Regions from separate parts of the Promicromonospora sp. NFX87 genome, predicted to be linked through region 2. Evidence: riboswitches for the same ligand, from Rfam matches in the RefSeq annotation. Region 2 holds a riboswitch; each other region holds the start of a gene.
The links. Region 2 has a riboswitch for cyclic di-AMP ahead of ACNYC2_RS27525 (C40 family peptidase). Riboswitches for the same ligand answer to the same signal wherever they lie in the genome.

Region 1 (4,467 bases), 720 kb from region 2:
GCTCCTCGGGGCGCGCGACGAACGGCGTCGCCCACTCCCGCGACCTGGCCCAGGAGTAAAGGATCTCGGCGGAGGTCGCGCAGCGCTTCGCGGACCACTCGAGCCCGCCCTGGTCGATCAGCCACTCGACCTGGTCGGCCAGGAGCAGCAGCGTCGCGACGGCGGGCGTGTTGAGCGTCTGGTCCTGGCGCGAGTTCTCGATCGCGGTCGTGAGCGACAGGATCTCCGGCACCCAGCGGCCCGAGCCCTCGACGCGTGCGGCCCGCTCGACCGCCGCGGGGGACAGGACGGCGAGCCACAGGCCGCCGTCCGCGGCGAAGGCCTTCTGCGGGGCGAAGTAGTAGGCGTCGGTCTGGCTCAGGTCGACGGGCAGGGCCCCGGCCCCGGACGTCGCGTCGGTGAGCACGACGGCGCCGTCCGGCCCGGACGGGCGCAGCACCGGCGCCATCGCGCCCGTGGAGGTCTCGTTGTGCGGGGTGGCGTAGGTGTCGACGTCGGCGGCGGGCTCGAGGTAGGCGACGGCGCCGGGCTCCGCCGAGATCACCTGGGAGGGCTCGAGGAACGGGGCGCGCGACGTCGCCGCGGCGAACTTGCCGCCGAACTCGCCGAACGCTGCGTGCTGCACCTTGCGCTCCACGAGGCACAGGGTGGCGACGTCCCAGAACGCGGTGGCGCCGCCGTTGCCCAGCACCACCTCGTAGCCGTCGGGCGCGCCGAGCAGCTCCGTGACACCCTCACGAATGCGGTGCACCAGGTTCTTCACGGGCGTCCGCCGGTGTGACGTGCCGAGAACGTGCGCGTTCGCCACGAGATGATCCACCTGACCCGGGCGCACCTTGGAGGGGCCGGAGCCGAATCGGCCGTCGGCGGGCAGCAGGTGTGGCGGGATTGTCAGTGGCACAGAACTAGACTAGAACCTGGGCCGACGCCCGGGCCGCACGTGTCCAGGGCGACTGGGCGGCTGTGCGCATGACGGGAGCTGACGTGACGGATCTGATCGACACCACCGAGATGTATCTCAAGACGATCTACGAGCTCGACGAGGAGGGCATCACGCCCTTGCGCGCGCGCATCGCGGAACGGCTGGGGCACTCAGGCCCGACGGTGTCGCAGACCGTCGCACGTATGGAGCGCGACGGCCTCGTGATCGTGACGGGCGACCGGCACCTCGAGCTCACCGAGCTGGGCCACGACAAGGCGATGCGCGTGATGCGCAAGCACCGCCTCGCGGAGCGGCTGCTGACCGACGTCATCAAGCTCGACTGGGAGCACGTGCACGTCGAGGCCTGTCGCTGGGAGCACGTGATGAGCGACCTGGTGGAGAAGCGCCTCGTGGGCCTGCTCGACCACCCGCACCACGACCCGTACGGCAACCCGATCCCCGGCCTCTCGGAGCTCGGCGAGGAGTACACCGACGTACCGTTCCTGACCGGCGTGATCTCGCTGCCGTCCGCGTTCGAGGCGGCGGCGAAGAAGGGCGTCAAGGGCGAGCCGCTCGCGGCGTCGCTCACCCGTATCGCGGAGCCGCTGCAGACGGACATCGAGCTGCTCGCTCGCCTGTCCGAGGCCGGCCTGGTGCCCGGCTCCCGCATCACCGCGGAGCACAGCGGCGGGACCTACACGGTGGCCGTCGACGGCGCGGGTACGGCGCTCGAGCTCGGCGAGGACGTGGCCCGCCACCTCTTCGTCGCGACGGCCTGAGACAGGCCTCGCGGGGCCTTCGGCTGGCCGGTCTGCCGTCCGGTCGCTCCCCAGCCGCCGTCCAGTTTGTCGGAAAAGCGAAAACCCTCTCGCGACACGCTCTGGCAGTCGTTGCCGGAACGTGACATCGAGGGTGAGGTCCGGTACGTTCGGACCGCTCCCACGGAGTTATTCGTGGGGGTCCTCGGACGGACGCCGAACTCTGTCACCGGCCGGGGCCCCAAGACGACCGCATGACAGAGGCGGGGGACCCACCAACGGGCGCCAGGGCGCGTCCTCGGGGTGAAGCCGGGTATTCCTTCGGGATGCTCGGCCGGGTGATTTCTCCCACCCGAACCCGACAGCTGACCTCGAAGGCGTTCAAGGAGAGGTACTACGTGACTGCACGTACGACTCGCGCTCGCCATCGGGCTGCGCGACGACCAGTGACTCCGTTCACCGAACTTGCTCAGAACGCCGCAGTAGGCCGCCGCACCGCGGTCGCAGCCGCTGGTGGCGCGCTCCTCGTCTCGACCTTCGGTGGCGCGCTGGTCGCCCAGGCTGCTCCGGTGGAGACCGGCCACGCGAAGATGAACTCGGTCGACCTCAACGCGCTGGCGACGCAGGCCCGTGAGGCGCTCTCCAACGCACCCGTCGTGTCGGTGGCACCCGACGCAGAGCTCAACGTCGAGAAGTCCGCGGTCTCCGTGGTCTCCGCCGCCGAGAACGAGGACTACCAGGCGGAGCTCGCCGCGAACGAGGCGGAGGAGGCAGCCGAGGCTGCCGCCGCCGAGGCTGCTGAGGCCGCCGAGGCAGCCGCCAGCACCGTCTCCAGCTCGGTCGACATCCCCGCGTCGGCGATCGGCAACTCCGTGATCTCGATCGCGAGCCGCTACATCGGCGTGCCGTACGTCTCCGGTGGCGCCAGCCCGAGCGGCATGGACTGCTCCGGCTTCACGCAGTACGTCTTCGGGCAGCTCGGTATCAGCCTGCCCCACTCGTCGTCGGCCCAGGCCGGTTACGGCACCCAGGTGCCGGCGTCCGAGGCTCAGCCGGGCGACCTGATGTGGACCCCCGGGCACGTCTCGATCTACGCCGGTGGCAACACGATGATCGACGCGTCCAAGCCGGGCACCGTCGTCGACTTCCGCACCATCTGGCAGTCGAACCCCACGTTCATCCGCCTGGGCTGATCCCAGCCACGTAGTACCGCAAGCATAGATTCGCGAAGTAGAGCGCCTGTCCGAAATTCCCTGGTGTCGCCAGGGAGACCCGGACAGGCGCTCTACTTCGCGAATCTTTGTTTTGCCACCGGTCACCCATAACGCGCGCACCGCCGGTAGCGTTGGACTGCAATGGTGCTTGGGCGAAGAGAGGTCTTGCGATGACGCGATCCGAGGTCGTACTGGTCGGGGTGGACGGATCGGCCGCGAGCCTGCACGCGCTGGACTGGGCCACCGCCTACGCGCACCGCGTGGGCTGGGCGCTGCACATCGTCTGCAGCTATTCGCTGCCGTCCTTCACGGCCGCGTCGCTCGACGGCGGATACGCCGCCCTCGACGACACGACCATCCAGGAGGGCGCCAAGTCGGTCCTCGCCGAGGCGGAGGCGCGCGTGGCCGACGCCGGCGTGCGCGCCACGACCGAGGTCGCGACCGGCGACGCGGCGGGCGTGCTCGTGGAGCTGTCCGGCGATTACGGGCTGGCCGTCGTCGGCACGCGCGGCCGGGGCGGGTTCACGGAGCGGCTGCTGGGCACGGTGTCGTCCGCACTGCCCGCGCACGCGCGGTGCCCGGTCGTCGTGGTCCCGCTGCGCGCCGAGGCGAACCGGGGCGTCTCCTGGAGCCAGCCCGGCTCCGGGCCGGGAGCGGACGCCGAGACGAGCACGACGGCAGCGGCAGCCGAGATCCGGGAGGTGCGCCGCATCGTCGTCGGTGTGGACGGGTCGCCGCAGGCCGAGCGGGCGCTGCAGCACGCGATCCTCCAGGCGAACGCGTGGGGCGCGGAGCTGACCGCCGTCACCGGCGTGCCCGTGGGGAACAGCGGGATGCTCGCGTGGCTGCCGTCGAACATCGACCGGGAGCAGGTGCTCGCCGACATCGGGGCCGGCATGGACGTCCTGGTCGACAAGTACGAGGCGCAGAACCCCGGCCTGCGGATCCGGCGGATCGTGCTGGACGGTACCGGCGCGGAGCTGCTGACGGAGTTCTCGACGGCGTCGGACCTGGTGGTCCTGGGGTCGCGCGGGCGGGGTGGGTTCCGCGGGCTGCTGCTGGGCTCCACGAGCCAGGCGGTGCTGCACCACGCGGCGTGCCCCGTGCTCGTGGTCAACAAGCACTGCACGGACTGACGCCCGACCGTTGGTCGAGCTTGTCGAGACCGGTCTCGACAAGCTCGACCAACGCTGGAGCGGGTCCTACTTGGTCGCGGCCTCGGCGGCGGCCAGGAGGACGCAGGTCGCCACGCCGTCCATCGCCGTGCGCACCTCGTCCAGCGGGGGCATCGACGGCGCGAGGCGCACGTTCTTGTTCTCCGGGTCCTTGCCGTACGGGTGGGTGGCGCCCGCAGGCGTCAGCGCGATCCCCGCCTCCTTGGCGAGCTGCACCACGCGGGACGCGGTACCCGGAGCGACGTCGAGCGACACGAAGTAGCCGCCCTTGGGCTCCGTCCACGACGCGATGCCGGACCCGCCCAGACGCTCGTTCAGGATCTGCGCCACCGCCTCGAACTTGGGCGCCAGGATCTCGCGGTGCTTGCGCATGTGCTCGCGCACGCCGTCGGCCGAGC
Region 2 (4,467 bases):
TCTTTGCGTTTCTCATCCTTGGGCTGATCGCCGGCGTGATCGCCCGTATCGTCATCCCGGGCAAGCAGCCGGGTGGCTTCTGGCTCACGCTGCTCCTCGGTGTGCTCGGCGCCATGCTCGGCGGCTGGCTCGGCGGGCTCATCTTCAACGTCAGCCTGGACGAGTTCTGGTCGTGGGAGAGCTGGCTCTTCTCGGTGATCGGCGCGATCATCGTGATCCTGATCGTCCAGGCGATCTTCGGCCGCCGCAAGACCGCCTGATCGCAGCACACCGCGGCCGCGCCGCCATCCTCGTCCTTCTGACGTCGGTGGTCGGCGCGGCCGCGGTCGCGTGTACGGGCGGCGGCGCGCCGCCGTCCGCGAAGGGCCCGGTGCCCGACGACGTCGCCTCCCACCTCAGCGTCGAGGTGGCGCAGGGCCGTGAGCAGTACGCCAAACGGGAGATCCGGCTCGAGGTCACCAACGACTCCGGCGAGACGTTGACGCTCCTCTCCGGGGCCCTGCGGACCGAGCAGTTCGGGCCGTCACACCTCACCAAGGAGGGGCGCACCCTCGTGCTGCGGCCGGGCGCCACGCGCGCCGTCTTCGTGGGGCTGGGCCAGGCGAGGTGCGCGGACCTGGCGGTGGTTGAGGAGGCCGCTGCGCCGTCCGCCACGATCACGCTCGCCCTCGGCGAGGGCGACGACCTGGGCCCGGCGACCGACGTCGCCGTCGACGAGGTGGACGATCCCGTCGGGCACCTCGCCCGGAACCACGCGGTGGACTGCTCGGCAGCGGCGGTAGCGGCCGGAGCCGACCTCACCGTCGACGCCGACGTCCCCGTCGAGACCCGCGACGGTGAGCTGACCGCTCTGGTCACCCTGCGGATCGAGCGGGTCGACGGCGGCCCGGAGGTCACGCTCGACCGGATCGCCGGGACGACCCTGATGACGAATGCGGACCCAGGCGGCGACGCTTCGGGCTGGGTCGGCCCGGACCTGGCGGGACAGGGGGCCGGCGAGGTGGTCCTGGCCGTGGTGCCCGCCCGCTGCGACGTCCATGCGGTGGCCGAGGACAAGCGGGGCACGTTCCTGCCGGTCTCCGCGCGCGTCGGCGGCGTCCGGCAGGAGCCGGTCTACGTGCCGATGCCCGACACCGCGCGCTCCGACTTCTACGCCTTCGTCGCGGACTACTGCGACTGGCCGGAGTGAACGGTCCGGACACGCGAGAGGCGCCGCCTCCGGCGTCGGGCGGAAACCCGGCGCGGAGGCGACGCCTCGCGATGTACTGCGGTACCGCGGCCTCGGCTCAGGCTCTCCGGCTCAGACGACGCGGATGAACGTCGGGCTGTTCTGCCACATCTCGGTGTAGCGCACCGGCATGCCGGCGGCCCAGGCCTCGATGATCATGCCGTCGCCCGCGTACAGGGCCACGTGGCCCGGCGTCCAGACGATGTCGCCGGGCTCCGGGTAGGTGACCTGGTAGCCGGAGCTCAGCATCGCGCCGGACGAGTGCGGCAGGTTCACGCCGAGCTGCGCGTACACGTACTGGATGAGGCCGGAGCAGTCCATGCCCTCGGCCGGCGAGTTACCGCCCAGCACGTACGTGATGCCGAGGTAGTTGAAAGCGACGTTGATGGCCTGCTCGCCGACCGGGACCGGGTCCGGCGCGTCGACCGAGACCACGGCGGGGCCGTCGCCCTTCTTGCCGTCGGCGCCCGAGGAGGTGCCCAGGGCTTCCATCTCGATCGGCATCTTCGCGTCGGACGGGACCGTGACGGTGGGGGCCGCGGCGACTGCCTGCTTGGCCACCGCGGTGAGGGAGTGCAGGTCGACCGTGTTCAGCTTGGCGGACTTCACGTCGGTCTTCAGATCCATGGCGGGGGCCGCGTGGGCCGTCGTCGCGATGGTCGAGATCAGGACGCCACCGGCTGCTGCGGCGATGGCTCCTCGGCGGGCTACGGTGCCTGCGTTCTCTGTGGCGGTACGAGCAAGGATGCTCAGCGGTGTCATGGCCGGGCGGCTGTCACGATGCCGTCCGCGAAGGGAGTTCGTCACCTAAATGTCTCCTGTACCGCCTGCGAGGTCAGCTGTCGGGTTCGGGTAGGAGTACACACCCGGCCGCACGGCTACTGGGGGGTTCCGTCCGGCTTCACCCCGAGGGCGACGATGGTGCTGTCGCCCGGGAAGGTGGGTCCCCCGCTCCTGTCTCGAACGTCTGGTCATGAACCGGTGACAGGATTCGGCGTCCGGTTCACGGCCCCACCGATGTGGTGGGGCAGAAGTCAACGTACACACCTTCCCCAGAAAAGTCACGATCGGGTTACGCATTCCGGTCTCACCCGCCGAAGGCACAGATTTGCGCCGTTCCGGTCTTCATAGGCTATGACCGACATCACATACATCGGCTACCGTTCGGCGGCATGGGTGAAAGCGCATATCGCGTCTCCGCCTGGTGGGTGCTTCCCATCAGTGCCGTCGTCTGGTGGGTGTGCGGGTTTCTGCCCTGGCTCCTGCAGGCGTTGTACGAGGTCATAGGCCTTACTGAGGCTTCGACAGTGCGCTCAACCGCATTCCTGCCGCTCCCGTTCACCGCCGACGACGCAGTGGTCGGCCTGGTCGTCATGGCGCTGATCGGCGGTCTTCTCGGCGGCCTCACGGCGGGCATCCCGGCTTCGGCAAGGGCGGGTGCCGCTGCCGCGACGACGGGCACCCTGCTCGCCATGTCCGCGGCGGGCGGTGCCTCGTGCCTGCTCGCGATCCGCGGCAGTGCTCCCGGAGACGCCGCGCCGCTCGGGATGCTCGTCGTCACCGTCGCTGCCGGGGTCGTAGGGCTGGCGGCCGGCCTCCTGGTGGCCCTGGGCCCGGCCGTCCTGCGCGGGCCTGCCCTGGCCCTGCCCGTCGTGCTCCTGGACGGCTGGCTGTGGGGTCTGGTGCCGGGCAACCTGGTGTCCCCCACCGGAACGTGGTGGATCTTCGCGGTGGCGCTCGGCGTGGCGTTCGGCCTCGCGGTGGACAGCCGGCCGCTCGAGCTGCTCGGCTGGCTGCCGACCGCGGGCATCGTGTGGGTGCTGCAGGCCGCCGGGCCGGCCCTCCTGGCCGTGCAGGAGAACATCTGGCCGGGCTCCGCGCTCACGGAGAACCCGCTGTCCGCGGCGGCGATCGTGGCGCACGAGCTAGCCTCGGCGGCCATGGTGCCCGACGCGCACCAGCTCGGCGCCTGGGTGGTCGCCCTGCTGCTCGGTGCGGCGATCGCGGCGCTCCGGCTCTCCCGGGAGGCTGTGGACGAGGACGAGCTGTCCGAGGCCTGGGCCTGAGGCGGCAGCCCGCGACCCTGCTGATTGCGGGCGTGTAAATTTTCACCCGCTGTGCCTTGCTCGCCCTGTTCGGCGCGTGTCCGGTCCCCATAGGTTTGTCCGAGTTCGGGGGTATCCGGCCCACGAGCAGACACAGGGGGCACACATGAACAGGAAGTCACTCGTCGGCGCCGCCACCTCCGCGGCCCTCGCCGTGGCGGTGCTCGTCGCCGTGGCACCCGGTGCACAGGCCGCTACCAACGACCCCCTCCGGGACAAGCAGTGGGGCCTGGACCAGATCAACGCCGAGGCCGCCTGGTCGGCCGGCACGGGTGAGGGTGCGGTGGTGGCCGTCGTCGACACGGGCGTCGACTTCGACCAGCCGGACCTCGTCGGCCAGCTCCTGCCCGGTGCCACCTTCTCCGGCTGCGCGGACGTCCGTCCGTGCGGCGACGGGGACTTCAGGGGCCCCGACGGTCAGAACGACGGGGACGAGCACGGCACGCACGTGGCAGGCATCGTCGCCGCCGCGGCGGACAACGGCATAGGCGTCGCGGGTGTCGCCCCCGGCGCCAAGGTGCTCCCGGTCAAGGTCCTCGAGGCCGGCTCGGGCTCCTCGCAGGACATCGCGGACGGGATCCGGTGGGCCGCCGACAACGGCGCCGACGTCATCAACCTCTCCCTGGGCTCGGCCCCGGGCGGGCAGCTGCTGACGATCATCGGTCTCGACACCCTGATGCGCGACGCCATCGCGTACGCCCGTGAGCGGGGGGTGCTCACGGTCGCGGCGGCAGGCAACTCGTCGACGCCGCTGTGCACCGACCCGGCCTTCAACAGCTCCGCGATCTGCGTCGGGGCCACGGACTCGGCCCGCCTCCACGCCTACTACTCGGAGCTCCCGATCAAGCTCGACCTGAAGAGCGTCTCGGCGCCCGGCGGGGCGGGCGGCCTGAACGGGTGCGACGGCGACGTCTGGTCCACGGTGCCCGTGGGCACGGGCTCGGACACGTGCGCAGGCGGCAGCTACGACGCCTACGCGGGCACGTCGATGGCGACGCCGCACGTGGCCGGGGTCGCGGCGCTGCTCTACGGCCAGGGCCGGACGATGGCAGAGGTCGAGAGCGCGATCCTCGGCACCGCGCGCGACCCGCTCCTGGGCCTCGTCGGCGTGTGGACGCCGCTGTACGGGTACGG
Region 3 (4,467 bases), 1.4 Mb from region 2:
CCGGCCCGAGGATCGTCCGGTCGGTGAGCGTGTGGCAGTAGATCTCGCTGGGCGGCAGGTCGGGGATGCGCCCGGCGGCGGCCTGCGCGTGCGCTGCCTGGAGCTGGGTCAGGGACTCGTTGACGTGCAGGGTCCCGCTGAACGCGGCGACGGGGTCGACGTCGTCGCGCAGCCTGGGCAGTCGGGTCAGCAGCATGTTCACCTTGAGCTGGGCGCCCTCGGGGCGGTCGGCAGTCGTCGAGGCGTCGCCGCCCAGCAGCCGGTCCAGCTCCGCCGGGGCGCACGCCGCGAGCACGTGGCCGGCCGTGACGCCCTGGGTGCGCCCGTCGGCGTCGGTCCAGGCGACCTCCGCGCCGGAGGCGCCGGGTGCACCTGGATCGACGGCGGTGACCGTCGCCGAGGTGACTATCGTCGCGCCGGCGGCCACCGCGGCGTCGCGCAGGGCGCCCGAGACGGCGCCCATGCCGCCCACCGGCACGTCCCAGTCGCCGGTCCCGTTGCCGATGACGTGGTAGAGAAAGCAGCGGTTCTGCCGCAGGGACGGCTCGTCGATGTCGGCGAACGTGCCGATCAGGCCGTCGGTGGCCGCGACCCCGCGGACCACGTCGTCGGCGAAGGTGCGGCGCAGCACCTCTCCGAGGGGCTCCTCGAAGAGCGCGCGCCAGGCCTCCTCGCCCACCCCGTCGACCACGAGGTCCCGGACCGCCGACCGCGGGAGCAGGGGTTCGGTGAGGGTCGGCGCGAGCCGGCGGGCCACCTCGGCGGTCATGGCGTAGAAGCGGCCCCAGGCCTCGAAGTCGGCGTCCGAACCGGTGAGCCGCCGGAACGAGGCGCGCGTGGCGACGTCGTCCTGGCTGTCGACGAGGAGGCCGCCGTCGGCCACCGGTGTGTACGAGGACCAGCGGCGGCGCTTCAGCCTGACGGGCAGGCCGAGCTCGTCGATCACCCGGCGAGGCAGGAGCGAGACGAGGTAGGAGTAGCGCGACAGCCGCGCGTCCACCCCGGCGAAGGGGCGGGCCGAGACGGCGGCGCCGCCCACGTGGTCCGCGCGTTCGAGGACCAGGACGGACCGGCCGCCACGGGCCGCATAGGCAGCCGCGGTGAGGCCGTTGTGACCCCCGCCCACCACCACGACGTCGTACCGGGATCGCATCGAATGGGTCATGGACGCCATAGTGGCATGGGGCACAGATTGCCAAGGACGTTCCATCACAGGTCGCTATGTGACCTAATCGTGACATTTGCGCGAGGGGCAGGTACGGTCGATCTCGCCTCTCCAGCAACGGGGAGGTCCAGGCCCGGACGCCGAACCCTGTCACCGGACCTTGGCAGCCAGAACCGTGACAGGGGCGGGGGAACCAGGTAAGCGGGCACGTGAGTGTCCTTGGGGTGAAGCCTCCTTGTGAGGCCGGGTGAATCGCTCTCCCATCCGAACCCGACAGCTCACTTCGTAGGCGTCCGAGGAGATCACTGGTGACCGTACTCACCGACCGCACGCACGACTGGGCGGACGACCAGGCAAGCCGTTCCAGCAACCGGGGCAGGCACCGCGCCGACGGCCCCGCACTCACCCCCTTCACCGCACTGACCCAGACCGCAGCCGAGAACGCTGCCCGGACCGGCGCCATCGCGGTCGTCACGTCCGGCATGCTGGCGTCGGTGTTCACCCAGACCGCCCACTCCGCGCCCGCCGAGACGCACACGCAGGCCGCGCTCGCGAACGCCACGCCGGTCAGCAACACCATCAGCAACAACACGATCAGCAACACGGTCGACTCGACCGTCCGCGCCGGGTTCGCCGAGAACCTGGTGACCAAGGTCAAGGTCACCCAGGACGCCGACTTCTACGCCGAGCGCGGACGCGTGTCCGTGACGCCGTACGCCGAGACCGAGGAAGGCATCGCCGAGGCAAAGGCCAAGGCTGAGGCCGAGGCTCGTGCCAAGGCGGAAGCCGAGGCGAAGGCGAAGGCCGAGGCTGAGGCAGCCGAAGCCGCCGCGGAGGCCGAGGCGGCCGCAGAGGCAGCGGCCGCTGCCGCCGCGGACTCGTCCGGGCTGGGCCAACAGGCCGTCAACCTCGCACTCGAGTACGTCGGTGTGCCCTACGTGTGGGGCGGAGCCTCCCCCAGCGGCTTCGACTGCTCAGGGCTCATCCAGTACGTCTACGGCCAGCTCGGTATCTCGATCCCCCACAGCTCGAGCGCGATCTCGACCATCGGGTACCAGGTCTCCGCCGCCTCGGCGCAGCCGGGCGACATCGTGTGGACGCCGGGCCACGTCGCCCTCTACGCGGGCGACGGCATGGTCGTCGAGGCCCAGCAGGAGGGCACCCCCGTGCAGTACGGCGAGATGTGGCAGAACAACCCGGTGTTCATCCGGGTGACGGGCTGACGCCTACCCCCGCCACTCCGCAGCACCGTTCCGGACCGCGAGGTGTGTCGCGCCAACCCCCTGGCGCGACACACCTCGTTCGTGTCCCGGGCTCGTCCGGTAACGTCCCGGGCGTGAAGATCCTCGTACCGGACGTGCCCTTCGACCTCGACTTCCCGGCCCTGCTGCCCGACGGCGGAGCCTCCTTCGCGCCCGGCGGCACCGACACCGTCGTCGCCTACGCGATGAACGAGCCGGTCCCCGAGGAGCACACCGACGCCGAGATGCTGGTCACCTGGTCGAGCCCGCCCAAGATCCTCGCCGACGCCGCCCTCCGGCTCCCCCGGCTGCGCTGGGTGCAGACCCTCTCCGCGGGGCCCGACGTCGCGCTGCGTGCCGGGTTCGCGCCCGACGTCGTCATCTCCTCCGGCCAGTCCCTGCACGACGACACGGTCACCGAGCACACCCTGGCGCTGGTCCTGGCGACGGTGCGCCGCATCGACGTCTCCCTCGCCGCGCAGCGGGAGCACCACTGGGCCAAGGAGATCGCGTTCGCCCAGGCCGACCCGGTCACCGGCCGCGAGTACACGCTCGACGGCGCACGCGTGACGATCTGGGGTTTCGGGTCGATCGCCCTGCGGCTGGCCCCGCTGCTGACCGCGCTCGGTGCGCGGGTCACCGGCGTCGCCTCGCGTGCGGGCGAGCGCTCCGGGTACCCCGTGGTGGGGCCGGACGGACTGGACGCCCTGCTCGCCGAGACCGACCTGCTCATCTCGCTGCTGCCCGCGATCCCCGCGACGCGGCACATCCTCGACGCCCGCCTGCTGGGTTTGCTGCCGCCGACTGCCCGGTTCGTGAACGTCGGCCGGGGTGCGACGGTGGACGAGGAAGCGCTCGCCGACGCGCTGCGGTCCGGGCGGCTCGCGGGAGCCGCGCTCGACGTCATGGAGACGGAGCCGCTGCCGGAGGACTCCCCGCTCTGGGACCTCCCGAACCTGATCCTCACGCCCCACGTGGCGGGTGGCCGGCCGCGCGGCGCCGCCCGCTTCCTCGCGGACCAGCTCACGGCCTGGCGCACGGGCGCGAAACTCCGCAACGTAGCCACGAGGTAGTGCCGCGAAGTAGAGCGGGTGTCCGGACACCCGCTCTACTTCAGCATCGGCCTGTTGTCGAGGTAGAGGGGGTGTCCGGACGCGTGCTCTACTTCGGCGATCTGGGGGCCGGTTGGCAGATCGGGCACGAGAACGACGAGCGGTTCATGAAGGGGTCCCGGCGGATCAGCGCACCGCAGCGGCGGCATTTCTCGTTCTCCTGCCCGTACACCGCGAGCGAGCGGTCGAAGTATCCCGACTCCCCGTTCACGTTGACGTACAGCTCGTCGAAGCTGGTGCCGCCCTGGGCCAGCGCCTCGCGCATCACCTCGGCGGCCGAGTCCAGCACCCGGCGCACGTCCGCGGCCTTGAGCTTGTCGGTCGGCCGGGCCCAGTGGACCTGCGCGCGCCACAGCGCCTCGTCGGCGTAGATGTTGCCCACGCCGGACACGACCGTCTGGTCCAGCAGCGCGCGCTTGACCTGGGTCCGACGGCGGCGCACCCGGCGCACCAGCCCGTCCAGGTCCAGGTTCGGGTCGAGCAGGTCGCGGGCGATGTGCGCGACGGGCTGCGGCAGGAGGGGCAGGTCCGAGCCGTAGCCTGCCGGGATGTTCGACGCCGGTCCGCCGTCGGCGGGCGCCTCGCCGTCCGCGGGCACCAGGTCCTGCACGCTGAGGTGACCGAAGGTCCGCTGGTCCACGAAGTCCAGGTAGCGCGCGCCTGAGGGGGCGCCGGTCAGATGGAGGCGAACCCGGAGGTGAGGATGGCGCCAGTCGTCCGCTGCCGTGCCCACCGCCGGGCTCGGCCCGGGACCCGCCTCCGCGCCGGACTGCTCCAGACCCAGCACCACGCTCGACGCGTGCCCTGGATCGTCGCCCGCCACGGCGCCCCGGACCAGCAGCTGTCCCGACATGCCGAGGTGTGCGAGGAGTGCTGCTGCCGGGTGGGTCTCGACGGGCTTGACCAGCGGGGCGGCGGGGGTCTCGACGGGCTCGACCAACGATGACGG
Region 4 (4,467 bases), 1.8 Mb from region 2:
GGCCGCGTACGAGGGCTCCGAGACCCGGCCGGGCCTCTACGTCACCGGCGAGGTCCCGTCTGCGCAGCTCTTCCCAGCGATCTCCCGGCTCCGGGCCGAGCTCGGAGTGCGGACCTGGTACGTCGTCGGTGACGACTACGCCTGGCCACGGCGCACGTTCCAGGTGCTGTCCTCCCAGGCCACGACGCTCGGCGTCGAGTTCGCCGGCACCCGGTTCCTGGCCGAGCAGGGAGCGAGCCGCGCGGAGCTCGGCGGCGTCGTGAACGACATCGAGGCGTCGCGGGCCGACGGCGTGCTGATGCTGATGGTCGGCCAGAACGCCGTGCGGTTCAACAGGGCGTTCGCCCGGCAGGGCCTGCACGAGCGAGTGGTCCGCCTCAGCACGCTCATGGAGGAGAACATGCTCATGGGCAGCGGCGTGGGCGGCACGGCCAACCTGTACTCGACGGGCGGCTGGTTCCGGAGCCTGGCGACGGGCGAGGCGCTCGACCTCATCGGCCGCTACACGGCCCACCACGGCGTGCACGCCCCCGCCGTCGGCGCCGCGGCGGAGGCCTGCTACGAGGGGATCTTCGCGCTGCGCACCATCGTCGAGCGGGCCGGGAGCGCGGCCGTCGCGGCGACCGACCGATCGGTGGACGGCGTCGTGTACGAAGGACCGCGCGGCCCGATGCGGTTCCAGGGCAACCACGCCCAGCACCGCCTCTACCTCGCGCGCGCCGAGGGCTTCGACTTCGACCTGATGGGCGAGCTGTGACCGCCGTCACACCTCTCGCGGTCACATCTCTCTGAGCTGAGGAGTCTCTTCCACATCGGGCGCACCACGCGCCCCCTGTGGAAGGAATCCCATGACCTCAGCGATCGAGAACCTCCGGCGCGACTTCGGCGGCGACGTCATCGAGCCGGGCGCGGCAGAGTACGAGGCGGTGAGCCGCGCGAAGCTGGTCGCGGGCAGCCCGGCCTTCGTCCTGCGCCCCAAGACGGTCGGCGACGTGCAGACGGCCGTCCGGTTCGCCGCCGGATCAGGGCTGACGCTCTCCGTGCGCGGCGGCGGCCACAGCTTTCCCGGCTTCGGCACCAACGACGGCGGCATCGTGATCGACCTGAGCGGGCTCGCCGACGTCGAGGTGATCGACGAGGACCGCCGTCTCGTCCGGGTGGGCGGCGGCGCGACCTGGGGCCAGGTGGCCGAGGCGCTGGCGCCGCACGGCCTCGCGATCTCCTCCGGCGACACCAGGAGCGTCGGGGTCGGCGGGCTGACGCTGAGCGGCGGCATCGGCTGGAAGGTCCGCAAGCACGGCCTGACGCTCGACCACCTGGTGGCCGCGCAGCTGGTCACCGCCGACGGCGTGGTCGTGCCCGCGAGCGCCGAGGAGAACCCCGAGCTGTTCTGGGCGGTCCGCGGGGGCGGCGGCAACCTCGGCGTCGTGACCTCCTTCGAGTTCGTGGCCCACCCGACGACAGCGGTCTTCTTCGGCAAGATCACGTTCCCCGCCGCGGAGACCGCCGTCGTGCTCCAGGGCTGGGCGGACCACCTCCGCACGGCGCCCGAGGAGCTCACCTCGATCGCGAACGTGGCCAACCCGTTCGCGGGCGGCCCGGAGGCGCCGCTCGAGATCCATGTGGCGTTCGACGGCGACGACCCGGAGCTCGCGGCCAGGGCGCTCGACCCGATCCGCCGGCTCGGGACGGTGCTGGAGGACGACGTCGCGCCGCACGCCTACGCCGACATCCTCGTGGAGGGCGCGGCGCTGCCGCCGGGTCTCGAACTGCTGGGCCACAGCGGCTTCGTCGAGCGGGAGTCGGTGCCCGACGTGCTGCGGATCCTCGCCGAGGTCGGGACGTCGGCGGGTGCGCCGTCGATAGCGGTCCGCAGCGTCGGTGGCGCGGTGTCGCGAGTCCCTGACGACGCGACGGCGTACGCGCACCGCAGTGCGGAGCTGCTGGTCGCGACGGTGGCCGGTGGCCCGAAGCCCGTGATCGAGGCCGCCCGTCCTGGCCTCGCGGCGATCTGGGCCAGGCTCGCGCCGCACGTCAACGGCGCCTACTCGAACTTCCTCGGGACCACCACCGCGGACGACGTCGCGGCGGTCTATCCGGCGGGAACCTACGAGCGACTTGCCACGGTGAAGCGGAAATACGACCCGAGCAACCTGTTTGCCCGGAATCACAACGTTCCCCCGGCGGCGGAGTGATCTACCTCATAGGGACAATTCGGGTCAAGTAGGACGCGATCTGGCCCGTGAGCCGTGATGCGATTGTGACTTTGCGGCCGGACGGGGTTAGCGTCGCTCCGGTTCGCGGGAAGTCCGCGGGCACTCGAGGTGGGCGCCGAGCCCTGTCACCTCCTCGAGACTGCACAGACAAAAGACAGGGACGGGGGAACCAGGTAAGCGGGCACCGAGACGGTGTCCTTGGGGTGAAGCCGCACCGGTAGTACGCGGCCGGGTCATTCTCCGATCCGAATCCGACAGCTCACCTCGTAGGCGTCAGGAGAAGCTCTTGACTACTCGCACGCCTGGGCGCCACCGTGCTGCCCGCAGACCGATCACCCCGCTGACTCCCCTCTCCCGTGCCGCGGCGCGGGGCATCTCAGGTGCCGCCCGCCGCGGCGCACTCGTCGTCGCCGGCTCCGGCCTGGCGGTCTCCCTGCTCAGCGTTCCCGCGGACGCCGCGCCGGTGGCCGACAACAGCCCGTCCACCGCCGAGCTCGACCTCCTGAACAAGACGTCGCAGGGCTCGGTCGCCGAGGCCGTGGTGGTCGAGGCCGTGAACACCGCACCCGCCGTGCAGGTAGCCGCCGACAGCAAGTTCACGCTGGAGACGGGCACCATCGAGGTGACCCCCGCCCCGGAACCCGAGCCCGAGCCGGTCGTCGAGGAGGTCGTCGAGACCGCCGCGCCCGTCGAGCAGGCCGCCCCGGCCTCCGCCGGAGGGTCCGAGATCGTGTCGATCGCCATGCAGTACCTCGGTGTGCCGTACGTCTGGGCCGGCTCGACGCCCGCCGGGTTCGACTGCTCCGGGTTCACGTCGTACGTCTACGCGCAGATCGGCATCGACCTGCCGCACTCCTCGGCGGAGCAGCGCTACGCCGGCACGCCGGTCTCGCAGGCCGAGGCCCAGCCGGGCGACCTCATCTGGAGCCCCGGCCACGTCGCGATCTACGCGGGCGACGGCATGCAGGTCGAGGCGCCGGTCCCCGGCCAGACCGTGCGCTACACGGAGATCTGGCAGAACAGCCCGACCTTCATCCGCGTCGGCTGACGTCCGCGCCGGCTGAACCCAGCCACCCGAGGGGCCCGCACCACATCGGTGCGGGCCTCTCGTGCGTGTCACCGGCAGGTGGCAGGATCGCCACCATGAGCGTCCCCACGGCGGTCGAGACCAACGCCCTCAACACGATCGACGAGTCCGAGCGGCACGGCGCGCCCCGCAGCCTGTTCTGGCCCTGGTTCGGGGCCAACGTGTCCGTGCTCGGACTCGGCTACGGCTCCTACCTGCTCGGCTTCGGTGTCTCGTTCTGGCAGGCGACGGTGATCGGCGCGTTCGGCATCGTGGTGTCGTTCCTCTTCTGCGGGTTCATCTCGCTGGCGGGCAAGCGCGGTTCGGCGCCCACCATGGTGCTGTCCCGCGCGGCGTTCGGGGTGCGCGGCAACAAGCTGCCCTCCCTGCTGTCCTGGATCCTCACCGTCGGCTGGGAGACGGTGCTCGTGGCCCTTGCCACGCTCGCGACCTCGACCGTGCTCGGGGCGCTCGGCTGGGGCGGCGGAACCGTCACCAAGATCGTGGCCCTCGTGGTCGTGGCGAGCATCGTCGTGGCCGCAGGCGTCTTCGGGTTCGACCTCGTGATGCGGCTGCAGGTGATCATCACCGTGCTGACCGCCGTGCTCACCGTCGTCTACATCATCCTGGTGGCCGACCACGTCGACTGGGCCACCGTCGCCGCGATCCCCGCCGGCGGCGCACCGCAGGTGATCGGCGGTCTCGTGTTCATGATGACCGGGTTCGGCCTGGGCTGGGTCAACATGGCCGCCGACTACTCGCGCTACCTGCCCCGCTCCGCCTCCGGCCCGCGGATCGTCGGCTGGACCACGCTGGGCGCCTCACTGGCCCCCGTGGTGCTGCTCGTGTTCGGCCTGCTGCTCGCCGGCTCGGACCCCGACCTGAACGCGGCGATCGGCGCCGACCCGATCGGCGCCCTGTCCACGCTCCTGCCCACGTGGTTCCTCATCCCGTTCGTCGTGGTGGCCCTGGCCGGGCTGATCGGCGGCGCGGCGCTCGACATCTACTCCTCAGGCCTCGCACTGCTGTCCCTGGGCCTGCCCGCCCCGCGCTGGGTCGCCGCCGCCATCGACGGCGGGCTCATGGTGATCGGCGCGATCTACGTCGTGTTCGTCGCGGACTCGTTCATCGGCCCCTTCCAGGGCTTCCTCATCACGCTGGGCGTACCCGTCGCCGCGTGGTGCG

Region 1: another riboswitch for cyclic di-AMP. It lies ahead of ACNYC2_RS01670 (C40 family peptidase); the one in region 2 lies ahead of ACNYC2_RS27525 (C40 family peptidase).
Region 3: another riboswitch for cyclic di-AMP. It lies ahead of ACNYC2_RS04640 (C40 family peptidase); the one in region 2 lies ahead of ACNYC2_RS27525 (C40 family peptidase).
Region 4: another riboswitch for cyclic di-AMP. It lies ahead of ACNYC2_RS19390 (C40 family peptidase); the one in region 2 lies ahead of ACNYC2_RS27525 (C40 family peptidase).

What each region holds. Positions count from the first base shown of each region.
Region 1 covers NZ_CP183413.1:346,050-350,516, forward strand. The annotation lists gene serC (phosphoserine transaminase) at 1-895, opposite strand, end outside; gene ACNYC2_RS01665 (metal-dependent transcriptional regulator) at 985-1,701, shown strand; cyclic di-AMP (ydaO/yuaA leader) riboswitch at 1,885-2,076, shown strand; gene ACNYC2_RS01670 (C40 family peptidase) at 2,127-2,873, shown strand; gene ACNYC2_RS01675 (universal stress protein) at 3,065-4,030, shown strand; gene ACNYC2_RS01680 (aminotransferase class I/II-fold pyridoxal phosphate-dependent enzyme) at 4,097-4,467, opposite strand, start outside.
Region 2 covers NZ_CP183413.1:6,153,763-6,158,229, reverse strand. The annotation lists gene ACNYC2_RS27535 (GlsB/YeaQ/YmgE family stress response membrane protein) at 1-260, shown strand, start outside; gene ACNYC2_RS27530 (hypothetical protein) at 308-1,189, shown strand; gene ACNYC2_RS27525 (C40 family peptidase) at 1,301-2,035, opposite strand; cyclic di-AMP (ydaO/yuaA leader) riboswitch at 2,038-2,235, opposite strand; gene ACNYC2_RS27520 (hypothetical protein) at 2,536-3,294, shown strand; gene ACNYC2_RS27515 (S8 family serine peptidase) at 3,440-4,467, shown strand, end outside.
Region 3 covers NZ_CP183413.1:1,048,275-1,052,741, reverse strand. The annotation lists gene ACNYC2_RS04645 (phytoene desaturase family protein) at 1-1,174, opposite strand, end outside; cyclic di-AMP (ydaO/yuaA leader) riboswitch at 1,321-1,470, shown strand; gene ACNYC2_RS04640 (C40 family peptidase) at 1,474-2,388, shown strand; gene ACNYC2_RS04635 (NAD(P)-dependent oxidoreductase) at 2,502-3,479, shown strand; gene mutM (bifunctional DNA-formamidopyrimidine glycosylase/DNA-(apurinic or apyrimidinic site) lyase) at 3,568-4,467, opposite strand, start outside.
Region 4 covers NZ_CP183413.1:4,323,289-4,327,755, forward strand. The annotation lists gene ACNYC2_RS19380 (substrate-binding domain-containing protein) at 1-757, shown strand, start outside; gene ACNYC2_RS19385 (FAD-binding oxidoreductase) at 849-2,195, shown strand; cyclic di-AMP (ydaO/yuaA leader) riboswitch at 2,320-2,503, shown strand; gene ACNYC2_RS19390 (C40 family peptidase) at 2,503-3,264, shown strand; gene ACNYC2_RS19395 (purine-cytosine permease family protein) at 3,360-4,467, shown strand, end outside.